One region of the Cutibacterium nasicola genome, then DNA from elsewhere that is predicted to be linked to it. Evidence: predicted binding sites of a transcription regulator. Region 1 holds the regulator's gene; the other holds the start of a gene.
The links. The regulator HrcA, encoded in region 1, represses chaperone genes, less so after heat shock. The targets are predictions, from matches to a motif close to TTGGCACTCGNNNNNNNCGAGTGCCAA.
Positions count from the first base shown of each region.

Region 2: groES (co-chaperone GroES) is a predicted target of HrcA. The motif match lies at 4,938-4,964, and genes of this name have one in related genera.

Region 1 is NZ_CP199745.2:1,362,622-1,370,131, forward strand. It holds gene ACUCCZ_RS06320 (zinc-dependent dehydrogenase) at 1-115, shown strand, start outside; gene ACUCCZ_RS06325 (16S rRNA (uracil(1498)-N(3))-methyltransferase) at 134-874, opposite strand; gene dnaJ (molecular chaperone DnaJ) at 871-2,046, opposite strand; gene hrcA (heat-inducible transcriptional repressor HrcA) at 2,050-3,069, opposite strand; gene ACUCCZ_RS06340 (MBL fold metallo-hydrolase) at 3,207-3,935, shown strand; gene ACUCCZ_RS06345 (inositol monophosphatase family protein) at 3,905-4,666, opposite strand; gene ACUCCZ_RS06350 (DUF3097 domain-containing protein) at 4,663-5,541, opposite strand; gene hemW (radical SAM family heme chaperone HemW) at 5,626-6,804, opposite strand; gene ACUCCZ_RS06360 (ABC transporter substrate-binding protein) at 6,956-7,510, shown strand, end outside.
Region 2 is NZ_CP199745.2:432,068-439,577, forward strand. It holds gene ACUCCZ_RS02010 (C1 family peptidase) at 1-314, shown strand, start outside; gene ACUCCZ_RS02015 (NUDIX hydrolase) at 469-963, shown strand; gene ACUCCZ_RS02020 (hypothetical protein) at 986-1,411, opposite strand; gene ACUCCZ_RS02025 (THUMP-like domain-containing protein) at 1,663-2,850, shown strand; partial or broken gene ACUCCZ_RS02030 (LppM family (lipo)protein) at 2,874-3,632, shown strand; gene ACUCCZ_RS02035 (LppM family (lipo)protein) at 4,014-4,904, shown strand; gene groES (co-chaperone GroES) at 5,117-5,413, shown strand; gene groL (chaperonin GroEL) at 5,425-7,020, shown strand; gene ACUCCZ_RS02050 (alanine/glycine:cation symporter family protein) at 7,393-7,510, opposite strand, start outside.

The DNA.
Region 1 (7,510 bases):
GGGGCAGGTGCCGGTCAAGGACCTCATTACGCGCCATGTGAAGCTTGACGACGTCATGACAGTCTTCGACATCGTCGCGAAGGGCGAGGCCATCAAAGTAACGGTCGAGCCCTGATCCCAACCCACGACGTTCTCAACGGCAGGCGGTGAGGTTGGCCATGGCCCGCAACTGGGCTAAGCCAACCACGCCGGCGGTCGAAGTTCTCAACACCCCATCCGATACCGTCACAGGGCATGCACCAGCCGCGACGAGAGCGTCCACTTCTTGGTCGGTGATGCCCCCCTCTGGGCCGACAATGAAGATCACCTCACCGAATGCCGGCAATTCCTGATGCACCAGTGGTTCGGTGGCCGACTCATGCAAAATATAAGCGGCTTCGGCACTGCGAATCCGCTCAACAACCTCACGAGTCTGCGCCAATTCTACCTGCGGTATACGAAAACGTCGAGACTGTTTGGTGGCCTCTCGGGCAGCCGCCTGCCATCTCGCGACACCCTTGGTCTGCTTGTCGCCCTTCCAGCGCACAATGCTCCGATCTGCCTGCCAGGCCAAGATCTCGTGAACTCCCATCTCGGTGAGGGTCGCCACCGCGAGCTCGGCACGGTCTGATTTCGGCAAGGCCTGGACGGCAACCCAGCGGTGGGCAGTGACAGGTGCCTCAAACACCTCGATCACCTTGACGCTCACGGACGCCTTCGTCACCTCGACGGCAGGTCCGCGCACCGCATGGCCCTCACCGTCGGTAACGAGGACGGTCTCCCCCACCCGAATGCGGCGCACCGAACCAGCATGGTGCCCTTCCGCCCCGGTGATCTCGACCACCGACTCGAGGGTGGCCCCAGCAATCTTTCCGAGGAAGCAGGCGTCGCTCATCCGCCGAAGGCTTCCTTGATGCGGGAGAACATGCCGCGTCCACCCGACTTCTCGACGGACGCCGACACCTTGGTCTCTCCGCGGGCCTCGGCCAGCTGGCACAGCAGGTCCTTCTGGTGGGAGTCGAGCTTGGTCGGGGTCTGAACGATGAAGGTGACGCCTAGGTCACCGCGTCCACCACGCCGCAGCCGCGGCACTCCACGCTCGGACACGACGATGCGGGTTCCCGACTGGGTTCCTGCCGGCACCTCGACGTTGACCGACTTCTCGGACTCCTCGAAGTCCTCGCGATCGGCCTCCAGGGTGTGCACCGCGACATTGGTTCCCAGTGCAGCCGCGGTCATCGGGATCGTGACGACCATCTCGAGGTTGTCTCCCTCGCGGGTGAAGACCTCGTGCGGGCTGACCGTCATCTCGATGTACAGGTCTCCGGCCGGGCCGCCACCGGGCCCCACCTCTCCCTGGGAATCCAGGTGGATCCGGTTGCCGTCAGCAACTCCGGCAGGGATCTTGACGTTGATGGTGCGGGTGGTGCGCACCCGCCCCTCACCGGAGCACTCCTGGCACGGATCGGGGATCACCGTGCCGTAGCCACGACAGGTCGGGCAGGGCTGGCTCGTGCGAATGTCACCAAGGAGGGACCGCTGCACCGTGATGACCTCGCCGCGCCCTTGGCAGGTGTGGCAGGTCACCGGCTCCGAGCCGGACTGTGCTCCCTTACCTTGACACTTCGGACACACCACCGCGGTGTCGACGTCCAGCGGTTTGGTGACGCCGAACACCGCCTCAGCCAAGCTCAGGCGCATCCGCACCAAGGCGTCCTGGCCGCGTCGGGTCCGGGAGCGGGGCCCACGTCCGCCACCGCCGAAGGAGGTTCCGCCACCGAACATGGCGTCCACGAGGTTGGTGAAGTCGAATCCGGCAGTGCTGAATCCGCCCTCGCCGAATCCACCCATGCGGGCGTTCGGGTCTCCGCCACGGTCGAAGACGGCGCGCTTCTGCGGGTCCTGGAGCACCTCATAGGCTTCCTGGACCTTCTTGAACTCGTCCTCCGATCCCGGCCCAGCGACATCGGGGTGAAGTTTCATGGCCTTGCGGCGATAAGCCTTCTTGATCTCGTCGGCGCTCGCATCACGGGAAACGCCAAGAATCTCGTAGTAGTCGTTGCTCAAGAATCATCCTTCTGCCAGGAACCGGCCCACATAGCGGGCCACGGCTCGCACAGCTGCCATGGTTGAGGGGTAGTCCATTCGGGTGGGCCCGACGACGCCAAGACCCGACAAGGCGTCCTCAGGACCATAGGTGCTCGCCACCAGCGAGGTCGATTGGAAGGGCACATCAGTGTTCTCAGCGCCAATACGCACCGTGATTTCGCCAGCCTCCCCCGCAGTCGCCTCGCCGAGCAGTCGCATCAGGACAACCTGCTCCTCAAGGGCTTCCAGGACGGGACGCACCGTCGTCTCCCACTGTGCACCGAACGCGGTGAGATTGGGAACTCCAGCAACGACCACCCGGGCGGACGGGTCAATGGCGAGGATCTCGACAATGGCGGCGATCACCGAGGCCGCTTGTCGGCCTTCGCCCGGCCCCAGATCTTCCACGAGCCGAGTAAGGGAGTCGGCCGCCTCAGTAACTGTCAATCCGACGAGAGACTCATTCAGCCGGGTGCGAAGAACGGCGAGATTCTCCTCGTCATGACCAGGAAGCTCGACAACCTGCTGTTCCACCGATCCCGACGACATGATGAGCACGATGAGAACGCGGTCGGTCGACAAGCTCACCAATTCGAGGTGACGGATCGTCGCCGTCGTCGCCACCGGGTACTGCATGATGGCGACCTGGTGGGTGATCTGGGCGAGCAGTCGCACCGTGCGACGCACGATATCGTCGAGGTCGACAGCTCCGGTCATGAAGGCCCGGATGGCTCGACGCTCAGGCTCGGACAGCGGTTTGAGGGTGGCAATCCGGTCGACGAAGAGGCGATACCCCTTGTCAGTCGGAATACGACCGGCGCTGGTGTGGGGGTGGGTGATGTACCCCTCCTCCTCCAGCACGGCCATGTCATTGCGCACGGTTGCCGGGGACACTCGAAGTCCGTGACGTTCCACCAATGCCTTGGAACCCACCGGCTCCTTGCTGGAGACGAAATCGGTGACGATGGCCTTGAGCACGTCGAGCTTGCGGTCGTCGAGCACAATCCCTCCTCACGCGATCCCGTCGGCTACGAGTCCCACTTTGGCACTCTCAGGTGCCGAGTGCCACCTTATCGCGTTCGCCCGTAGTGCTTCGGTCTCTCTCGCTGGTAGCACATTCCCGTGCCACACTGGTGGCCATGTCGACGAACCCCGAGACTCCCCAGTGGTCCGCTCTCACTGCCCGGGTGTGGACGACCGTCGTCGAATCGGAAACCGTCACCTGCGGACTGGTCGCCGGCGACGATCACGTCCTCCTCATCGACACCGGGTCGACTCCCGAGCAGGGACACGCCCTGGCGATGTCGGCGGCACGCATGCTGGGTCGTCCGGTTGATCGGGTCGTCGTCACCCACCACCACTATGACCACAGCGGCGGGCTTCCCGGAATTGACGGGGTTGAGGCCTGGATGCACGAGGCCGCCCTGGCCCACTGTCCTGGTCTCGACGTCGATCACCCCATCTCACTGATGGCCTATGTCGATCTGGGTGGGATCGGCGCTGAGGTCATCCATCCCGGCCCGGCCCACACCGACGGGGACCTCGTCGTCATCATCTGCGACGAGAGGGTGACCTTCGTCGGAGACCTGGTGGAGACCGCTGGCCAGCCACAGTCCGACGAGACGACCGACCTCCGGGGCTGGCCGCGAGCCATCGACTCGGTCATCACCGGTACTGGTGGTGCAGGCATCTACGTGCCTGGCCACGGGCACCCCGTTGACGCCACCGCCGTCATGACACAGAGGGGTGAGCTCGCCGCGAGGATCCCCGTCGACATCCCGCTCACCCCGGTGGGCCGGCACATTCCCCCCAGCTGGCCTGCCGCCAGTCCGACACATCAGCGCAACAGTTCAGCAATCACCCGGTAGGCCTCTTCGTCGGCTGCGACGACGAGTCTCCCCGACATCTCGCGAGGCCCGTACTCGGCCCCGTCCACGGTGCGAACGACTCCGCCGAGCTCGCGCACCATGAGGGCACCAGGCAGGTGATCCCACGGGTAGGAGTGCTGATAGACGGTGACGTCGTTCTCCCCCAGGCAGATCAGGGGGTAGTCGACCGCACAGCACCACTTCGACATCAGCCACTTCACCTGTGGGGAGCCGACCTTGTAGGCCTCGTGGGTGGTCGCGGCACGAATCGGGGTGCGGGCCCCTCCCCGGGTCACCGCCTCACCGTCACAGGTGACCCCGGCACCCTGCTCGGAGCACCACATGTGACCGTGCTGAGGCTGCCAGATCCAGGCCCTCACCGTTTCTCCACGCTTGAGCTGAGCGAGCATGACCCCGTGGTCCACCGACCCGTGGACGAAATTCTTCGTACCGTCGATGGGATCAATGACCCAAGCCAGGTCAGCGTCCGGGACGGCATCAAGGATGGTCGGGTCGGCGAAGGCTGATTCCTCCCCGACGACGACCCCGCCGGCGTGCTCGGTCAACGCCGCACCAAGCGCCTTCTCAGCCTGGCGATCGGCGTCGGTGACGAAGTCTCCGGGCTTCTTCTGGTGGATCTGGTGATCCTGGAGCGACCGGAACCGCGGATCAACGATCCTGGCGCTGACGTCCCGGATGAGGTCGCAGACCGTCTCGACGTCGATGCTCATGCCATCTCCTCATCTTCCAACTCGTCGACGTGGTCGCAGGTGACGAAGTCGATGAGTTTCTCCATCTCGGTGTTGAACCGTGGATCCAGGTCGTGCCAGTCACGCACTCTGCTCAGCATGGCCTGCCAGGCCTTGCCGACATCAGACTGGGTGGAGTGTGGCACACCGAGGCGTTTCAGGGTGCCGAGCTTGAAATCCTCGTCCATCGGGACCTCCGGCCACTCTTGACGACCGATCCGCTCGGGCTTGATGGCCTGCCAGATGTCGATGAAGCGATGTCCGGTGATCATGACGTACTCGCCATATCCGCCACGTCGCACCTCGTCCGCCACGCGAGATTCTTTGGTCCCGGCGACAAGGTGGTCGACGAGAACTCCCAGTCGATGCCCTGGACCTGGCTTGAACTCGGCGACGATCCCGACCAGGTCATCCATGCCGCCCATGTATTCCACGACGACCCCGACATGACGCAGGTCGTCTCCCCAGATCTTCTCGACGAGTTCGGCGTCGTGGCGCCCCTCGACATAGATGCGGCTGGGAAGGGCAACGCGAGCAGGCTCAGCATCTCCGGCGATGGACCCCGACGCGGTGTGCGTGCTGCTCGCACTGCCTTGACGAGGGGGAATACACAGATTGACGGGCTTGCCATCCACCCAGAAACCCGGACCGATGGGGAAGGACTTGCGCTTGCCCATGCGATCCTCGAGCACGACCAGACCGTTCTGCCACGCGACGACGGCCCCGACGTACCCGCTCGACGGATCCTCGACAACCATGTCGAGTTCCAACGGCATGTCGACGCTCTTCTTCATGTGAGAGGTGCGCCAGCCGCTTGCGAGGACGTCGTGGGAGTACCGGTCGATCACAGTAGCCACTGTATTGCCACGCATGACCATGCCGACAAGCCGCGCATCACCAGCTGAAACAACGCACTCGGCATGAGCATCCGCACTATGACCTCACACCAGCAGATCGGTGATGATCCGATCGGCCACCATTCGCCCGGACAGATTGAGCATCAGGCGACCGTTCTGGATCGCCCCGAGCCCTTGCTCCTCGACGTGGTAGGCCCGGTGACGTTCCACCTCCGTCAGCTGGGACAACGGCAACCCGTCAACCAGACGCAGCCGCAACAGCACCGTCTCCTCGTGGCGCTGCCGCGCATTGAGGACCTCGTGGTCCTCAACAGGTAGACGACCCTCGGTCAGCCTGCTCCGGTACGTGGCCGGATGCTTGACGTTCCACCATCTCGTCCCGTTCACGTGCGAGTGGGCTCCAGGACCAATTCCCCACCAGTCATGTCCCAGCCAGTACGCCATGTTGTGGCGACACCGGTGGTCATGACCGTCGCGGGCTCGGCCCCAGTTCGACACCTCGTAGTTGACGTAACCGGCTTCAGTGAGGACCTTCTCGGCGATGAGGTACTTGTCGGCAAGGTCGTCCTCATCGGTCATCGGCAGTTCACCACGCCGGATGCGCGCTGCCAGCCTGGTGCCCTCCTCGACGATGAGGGAGTAGGCGGAAATGTGATCGGGCTCAGCCTCCAGCGCGGCGCCGAGAGTGCGTCGCCAGGAGCCGAGGTCCTCGCCGGGAGCACCGAAGATGAGATCGAGGCTGACGTCGTCGAATCCCACCTGACGGGCCAGCTTCGCCATCTTCACGGCATGACCAGGACGGTGACGACGATCCAGAATCGTCAGGACGGCCTCGTCGGAGGACTGCATCCCCATGGACAACCGGTTGATCCCGGCTTCGAGCAGCCCGGAGAGCACGTCCTCGTCAAGGGTTTCCGGGTTGGCCTCCGTGGTGATCTCGGCGGCATCGTCGACCCCCCACACGGTACGAACGTGATCGACGAGCTCCCCCAGTTGACCTGGGGCGAGCATCGTCGGAGTGCCTCCCCCGAAGAAGATGGTCGACGCCTCCGGACGCCGTCCCAACGTCTGCCCAGCAAGGTCCAACTCGCGATGAGCCGCCTCCAGGTAGCTGGAGATGGCGTCGTGGTCCATGGCTGAGAGGACATAAGTGTTGAAGTCGCAGTACCCACACCGGGAGGCGCAGAACGGAACGTGCAGATAGATGCTCCACGGTCCGTCGGTCGGACTAAGTTGCGGCCGGTCGCCATCTGCGTGCGTCATGATCCTCCTGGGTCACAAGGTACGAATGTCGCTCCTGGATGATGCCACCTGAGTCAGTTACGGCTGGGCCACGACAGGTCACAGCTATTCGGATGGCGAACACCAGGTTCAACGTGTGAAGTTTCAATAGTTTGAGGTTTAAGCTGCCACCATGACTATCTCTCGCCGTCACTTCCTCACCGCATCCGCCGGTTTGGCCACTGCCGCAGTTCTGACCGCATGCGGATCGAACACCGGCGGCGTCTCCACCAATTCGAAGTCGAGCGCCCCTTCGAGTGGCTCCGGAAAGATCGTCCAGTGGTACCACGAGTACGGTGAGAAGGGCGTCCAGCAGGCCGTCAGTCGCTATGCCAAGAATTACAAGGACGCGACGGTCACCGTGAAGTGGAACCCCGGCACCGACTACATGAAGCTGCTGGCCACCACCCTGCTGTCCGGATCAGGTATTCCTGACGTCTTCGAGTCAGAGTACGGGGCCACCCTCGACATGATCCAGAAGGGTCAGGTCGTTGACCTCACCGACACCATCGGTGACGCCAAGTCCAAGTTCTCGCAGCCGGTACTGGATCGCATGACCCTCGACGGCAAGATCTACGCGATCCCGCAGGTCGTCGACATGCAGCTGCTCTACTACCGCAAGTCGGCCCTGGAAAAGGCCAAGCTGTCGGCCCCGACCACCTTCGAGCAGCTCGTCGAGGCTGCCAGA
Region 2 (7,510 bases), 930 kb from region 1:
TGCATGACTATGAGGCCCTCTACAGCATCGACATGGAGATGTCCAAGGCCGAGCGGTTGCGCTTGCGCGAGTCGGGTGGAACCCACGCCATGACCATTGTCGGTGTGGACCTCGTTGACGGTGTTCCGGTGCGCTGGCGGGTTGAGAACTCCTGGGGCGATGAGGTGGGCCGCAAAGGGTTCTTCACGATGAACGACTCGTGGTTCGACGAGTACGTCTACAACGTCATCGTGCCTCGCTCCCGGGTGTCCGAGGATGTCGCCAAGGCGTGTGACCAGGAGCCGATCGTCCTGCCGCAGTACGACATGATGTGAGTCCCCTCACGACACGAGCTGCCCGTCCGTGTCCCTGCGGGCGGGCAGCTCGTGGTCGTGCGTGCACAATCCGTTGAGCCAGGGAGCCTCTGCCAGCTGTCGTGGCTGCCAGTCGCTCGGCAGCCGTCTTCGTCGCCCTGAGAGGATGTCCCCCATGATGACCCCGATACTCACCACCCTTGGTTTCGTCATGCACCCTGACGGAGAGCGCGTCCTCATGGTGCATCGCATCGCACGCCCTGGCGACGAGCAGCTCGGCAAGTACAACGGGCTGGGAGGCAAGGTGGAACCGGGGGAGGATGTCGTCGTTGGCATGAAGCGCGAATTGCGCGAGGAGGCCGCGATCGAGGTTGACGCCATGCGCCTACGTGGCACCGTGTCGTGGCCGGGGTTCGGGCGTCACGGAGAGGACCATTTCGGTGTCATCTTCGTCGTCGATGCCTGGCATCCCATTGCCGACGCCATCCCTGACGAGAATGAGGAAGGACCCCTGGCCTGGGAGCGCGTCGACTCCCTCGACGACCTACCGATGTGGGAAGGAGACCGCCACTTCCTGCCGTTGGTCTTCGATCCTGAGGTCACGCAGTTTCACGGTTGCCTGCCGTACTCCGACGGTCGTCCCACGGGGTGGTCCTACTCGACCCTGTGATGACGCCGCCATGGCGAAAGAATCAGCCAGCCAACCCGACGATCCACAGGATGAGGCAGACGACCGGGGCGACCCAGCGGGAGCTCCACGCCCCGTAGTGGGTCTCGGCGAACATGCTGTCAGCACGTGGATTGCCGCCCGGCAGGCTGTATGGCGCAATGATCGTCAGCGCCAAGCTCACTGGCAACAGGACCGAGAAGGCGATCGGCGTCGTCACGATCGGTGTCGCCGCCAGAATGCCCATGGCGATGATGCCGCCGAGGCCCAGCATGAGGGTCACCGCAGTGACGACGTCCTGACCGCTCCCGTCGGGCTTCACGAAGGACTCCGCGAAGGTCAGCAGGCCGGGAATGACGATGAGTGCCACGAAGAGCAGTGCCCAGCTGACATGGGTGCGGGCGTCCATGGTGAGGGGCTCGGTGCGCGACCCGTAGTAGGTCGTTGCCATGGCTCCGAGCTGACAGGCTGAACCGATGAAGTGATGGACGTACCACCCTGCAGAACGGCGCGAAGGATCTTCCTCAGAGGTCATGTTCCTGGACCCCCGGGACTGCAGGCGTTGGGTAAATCGTGATCGATTCTCGTAAGTGGTGATGGCCACGACGGTACTGGTTGCTCCTCGTACGGAAAACAGTGCAAAGCGATGTCTCGCCCGAAGAGTGTACCCAAACTGTTCGAAAGTACCTCTATGGTGGCAGCGTGGATCGCACCGTGGCACGCCGTCTGGCCGGAGATGAAGGGATCGCCGCCCTAGACCTCGCCGGCGCTGAACCTGATCCGGATTCGCTGTCCGCCGCGAGCCGACTGCGGCGTCACATGAATGCCGATCTCGCTGCTGCGGCCCTCGACCAGATCAGCCTGAGGCGTCGATCCGTCAGCAAGGTTGGTCCGGTCGGAGAAGACATGCTGTGGACCCGCGATGGTCTCGAGCAGGCCACCCGCGGCGACGTCTCCCGATGGCGTGCACAATGCTTGGTCTCCGCAGGGTTCACGAACGTCATTGACCTGGGTTGCGCATGCGGCGCGGACTCCCGGGCATACCTCGAGGCTGGCTTGAGGGTGACCGCTGTCGAGATCGACCCTGCGACCGCCGAACTGGCCCGCCACAACCTCCCCGGAGCCACCGTGTTGTGTGCCGATGCCGCCGAGGTCGCCGGTGACCTGCTCAAGGATGCGTCCGACACCACGGTCGTCATGCTTGACCCCGCTCGGCGCACTGGGCGAGGCCGGACCTGGCGCTTGGAGGATGTGCAGCCGTCATGGTCCTTCGTGGAAAAGGTGATCGCCGTGGCGCCGACCGTGGTCAAGCTCGGGCCAGGAGTCGATCGCTCTCAACTGCCCGGCACACCCGTCACGTACGTGGGCCATCGCGGGGATCTGGTTGAGGCGACGCTGTGGTCCGGGCTCGGCGACTTGTGGTCGGGCGACCGTGCCATTCTCGTGAGCCCTGAGACGACCCTTGAGCTGCCCGGTGCGCTACCCGATCCGGACATTGGTGATGTGGGTCCCTTCGTGGCTGAGCCCCACCCGGCAGCCATTCGGGCTGGCAGTCTCTCGGCGATTGACGACTCGCTGCGCATGGTGTCTGACGGCATCGCCTACCTCACTGCGGACGCCCCGGTCAATTCTGCGTGGTTGACGTGGTTTGCCGTCAAGGACGTACTCCCTCTCGACGTCAGGACCCTGCGTTCCTGGGTACGTGACCATCGCGTCGGAACCATCGAGATCAAGAAGCGCGGTGTCGACGTCGATCCCGTTGCGTGGCGACGAAGGCTCAAGCCCTCTGGACCACGTTCTGTCACTCTCATATGCACTCCGACAGGTCAAAACGCCAAGGCCTTGGTGTGCGACCGACTTCACTTATCACCAAGCCGTATCCAGAATTGACCTGTCTGTGATGTCATGTGTTCGTGGTGACCACTCGGCGTTCAGCAAGATACCTCGTTGCATTGCTGTTGACTCCGCTCCTTGTGCTGTCAGGTTGCGGAAAGTTCAACGCTGGTTTCGTCATCAAGGACGAAAACCATGTTGATGTAACCATTACTGTCGGCGCTCTCAAGTCGACCCTCGACGAGCTCGCGGGAGGCGAGGCCGAGGACGTCACGAAAGAGCTTCGCGATTGCTCAGAACTCGCAAGATTGTATGAGTCGGATGGGAACGCTGCCGGCGCGATGACGGTCAGGCCCTTTGACAACGACAAATATGTGGGCTGCACGGTGACCAGCACGATGACGGTCGCTGAGCTGACGGGCCAGTCGTCCCCGTCTCCGCGTGGTGCAAAACCGTCGGCCACGCCCTCGCAAGACGTCAAGGGCGACGGCCCAATTTTCGTCGCCTTTGACGACGACAAGGTCCGGTTTCGTTGTGATGGTTCTGGTCTCTGGGATGCCCTTTCCCGATTTGACTCCTCGCAGTTGGGTAGTTCAGCCAAGATCTCTGACTTCAAGGTCTCTGTGACTTTCCCCGGCAAGGTCCTGAGCCACTCGGGATCGAGCAGGGTTGACGGCAGGACCGTGACCTGGACCGACATCAAGGACCTTGAGTCCCATTCGGGCTTGGAAGCCTCGGGCAAGCGCGGAGCTGGCTTCCCGGGCTGGGCATGGGTGGTCCTTGCGGTGGTCGTCGTCCCCATGGGTGGTGCCGTTGCAGCAGTGGTCATGAGCAAGAGGAAGAATGGCCAGTCGACCGGTGTCCCGTGTCAGCCAGGCATGCCCAATCCCGGGGGCGGGCCGCCGCAGGGTCGTCCCGGGCCGCTACCGGGACAGCCGTGTCTGCCGCGAGGACCGCAGAATCCGGATCATGGCCCTGCTCGAGGAGTCCATCGGTCGCCCCATGGTCCTGGCGGTGAGCCTGGTCCGGACTCACACTGATTCCGGGTACGTGAGGATCCTGGAATCACGTGGTTGCCAGGACCCGTGTCATGAGTCGCACATGGGGTGACGAGAAGAGGCTCAAAAGTGCACTGGAATGTCCACCGAGGGCCGTCATGGTACGTGCTTGTTGCCAGGTGGACCTACCGTCAGACCCCATGTCTGTGGTGTCATGGTGGCATGCAGAGTGTATCCCGCCATCTGAGACGCTGTCTTGCCGTGCTTCTTGCACCCCTGTTGTTGCTCGCCGGGTGCGTCAAATTCGACACGGCGATGGAGATCAAGGACGAGGATCACATCCACGTCAAGGCCACCGTTGGCATTTCCAAGTCCATGGCCGACATGTCGGGGGAGGACCTCACCTCCCAGTTCTCCGACTGTGACGACACGAAGGGTGTCGGCGGGGGAACCTCGAACGCCAAGGGCGAGAAATTCGAGGACGATCAATACATCGGCTGCACCTACTCGGGTGACGTCACCGCAGCCGAGTACAACAAGGGTAATGAAGGCAGCAAGGTCACCTTTGACAGGGACAAGGTGACCTTCAAGATGAACAACGGCTATTTCGATGGCGCAGGTGGTTCCACCGAGTCCCTTGACGCAAGCATGTTCAGCGATTTCAAGGTCTCCATCATCTTCCCCGGCAAGGTGCTGAACCACTCTGGATCGAGCAAGGTCGACGGGAATACCGTCACTTGGACCGATCCCAAGGACATGTTCTCGAGTGAGGGTCTCAGCGCCACCGGTGAGCGCAACAACGGTGTGCCGACGTGGGTCTGGATCGTCGTCGCGGTGTCAGTCTTGGCGATCATCGGGGTCGTCGTGGCTGTCCTGTTCAAGAAGAAGGGTCAGAGGGCGAGCAAGCCGGAGAACGGTGATACCCCGTGGGCGATGCAGTACCCCGGGCAGCCTCAGGGTAATCCCCAGGCACAGCAGCCGCCCTACCAGAGTCCGAGCCAGTCAGACCAGCCGTGGGGACATGTTCCGGGGAATGCGACGGGCGCTGCTCAACCTGATCAGCAGCCGCCGTCACATCCTGACGACTTCTGGAAGAACCACGGATCCAGCTGACGACTGCCGATATCGATATGCGGAGCGTCATTTCTGGCACTCCCTTTGCCTGAGTGCCAACCACGGGTGTACTTTCGTAATTGGCACTCTCGTGGTGAGTGTGCCAACGGACCTCAAGCACCCGCGACGCTGACGGTCCGTGGCGCTCGGGGCTCGCAACCCCTGGCGAGAGACAACGACACAATCCGTCTTCAGTAGAAAGGGGTCTTGACGTGGCAACCACGATCAAGCCGCTCGAGGACCGCGTCCTCGTCCAGCCTCTCGAGGCCGAGCAGACGACCGCTTCTGGTCTCGTCATTCCGGACACCGCCAAGGAGAAGCCGCAGGAGGGCAAGGTCATCTCCGCCGGCCCCGGTCGTGTCGACGACAAGGGCACCCGCGTTCCCATGGATGTCAAGGAGGGTGACGTCGTCATCTTCTCCAAGTACGGCGGCACCGAGGTCAAGTACGACGGCCAGGAGTACCTGCTCCTCAACGCTCGCGACATCCTCGCCGTCGTCGAGAAGTGAGGCGCTGATACATGGCAGCCAAGCAGCTTCAGTTTGACGAGGAGGCCCGTCGCGCCCTCGAGCGCGGCGTCGACACCCTCGCCGACACCGTCAAGGTGACCCTCGGCCCCAAGGGCCGCTATGTCGTTCTCGACAAGAAGTGGGGAGCCCCGACCATCACCAACGACGGCGTGACCGTCGCCAAGGAGGTCGACCTCACCGATCCTTACGAGAACCTCGGCGCCCAGCTCGCCAAGGAGGTCGCCACCAAGACCAACGACGTGGCCGGTGATGGAACCACCACCGCCACCGTGCTCGCCCAGGCCCTCGTCCACGAGGGATTGCGCGCCGTGGCCTCCGGGGCCAACCCGGTCGGCCTCAAGCGCGGTATCGAGAAGGCTGTCGACGCCGTCGTGGAGGAGCTTCGCTCCATCTCGCGCGCCATCGACACCACCTCGGACATGGCCAGCGTCGCCACCATCTCCAGCCGTGACGAGACCATCGGCTCCCTCATTGCCCAGGCTTTCGACAAGGTTGGCAAGGACGGCGTCATCACCGTCGACGAGTCCCAGACCTTCGGCACCGAGCTCGACTTCACCGAGGGCATGCAGTTCGACAAGGGCTATCTGTCGCCCTACATGGTCACCGACCAGGACCGCATGGAGGCCGTGATCGAGGATCCTTACATCCTCATCCACTCCGGCAAGATCTCGTCGATGAACGACCTGCTCCCGCTGTTGGAGAAGGTCATCGCAGCCCACGGCAGCTTGTTCATCGTGGCCGAGGACGTTGACGGGGAGGCCCTGAGCACCCTCGTCGTCAACAAGATCCGCGGCACCTTCAACTCGGTGGCCGTCAAGGCTCCGGCCTTCGGTGACCGCCGCAAGGCCATGCTGCAGGACATTGCCACCCTCACCGGTGGTCAGGTTGTCGCCCCCGAGGTCGGGCTCAAGCTTGACCAGGTGGGCCTTGAGGTCCTGGGTCGCGCCAAGAAGGTCGTCGTCACCAAGGACAACACCACGATCGTCGACGGTGCCGGCTCCAAGGCCGACGTCGAGGGACGCGTCGCCCAGCTGCGTGCTGAGTATGACAACTCCGACTCCGAGTGGGACCGCGAGAAGCTCCAGGAGCGTATCGCCAAGCTCGCCGGTGGCGTGTGTGTCATTCGCGTGGGTGCGGCCACTGAGGTCGAGCTCAACGAGAAGAAGCACCGCATCGAGGATGCTGTCTCCGCGACCCGTGCCGCGATCGAGGAGGGCATCGTCGCCGGTGGCGGCTCCGCCCTCATCCACGCCGCGCACGTACTCGACGAGAACCTTCACCTCGAGGGTGACGAGAAGGCCGGTGTCCAGATCGTCGCCAAGGCCGTTCGTGAGCCGCTGCGCTGGATTGCCGAGAACGGTGGCGAGCCCGGCTACGTCATCGTCTCCAAGGTCGCCGAGATGGAGCCCGGACACGGCTACAACGGCAAGACCGGTCAGTACGTGGACCTCATCGCCGACGGTGTCATCGACCCCGTCAAGGTGACCCGCTCCGCCCTGGCCAATGCCGCCTCCATCGCTGCTCTGCTGCTCACCACCGAGACCCTCGTGGTGGACAAGCCGGAGGACGAGGACGACGACAACTGAGTCACTGATCCTCTCTGATCGCAACGGGCCCCGGAACCACATGGTTCCGGGGCCCGTTGCTCGTGCTCGCCATGAATGGCCGGCTTCTCGTTCGGTCTGGTTGCCGCTCGCCCGAGCACGAGAGGGTCCGACGTGTGGTCTGTTCGATGACCCGACGTACGTGTGGAAATCTCGACAAGACAGGGGAGGGCTGCCACCTGGGATGGCACGGACCGGTCTTCCTTTCAGGAGTTCCACGGGCGTTGCGGGTACTGGCCCGGCGGGCATGGTGACAACTCCGTCACGTGACCAAGTGCTCTGGTGTCGAATGTCCCCACCAAGCAACTGGGCCCGGGGAACAGTCCCCGGGCCCATCACGACGCGTACGTGGTGTCAGTCCTCGAGCGGCTTGCCGTCACGGTCCATGGTGGTGAACAACTCATGGTTCTCGGGCAGGTGCTCCAGGTAGTCACGCTCGGTGTCGGGAGCCGTGTGCCCCAGATCGAGCTCC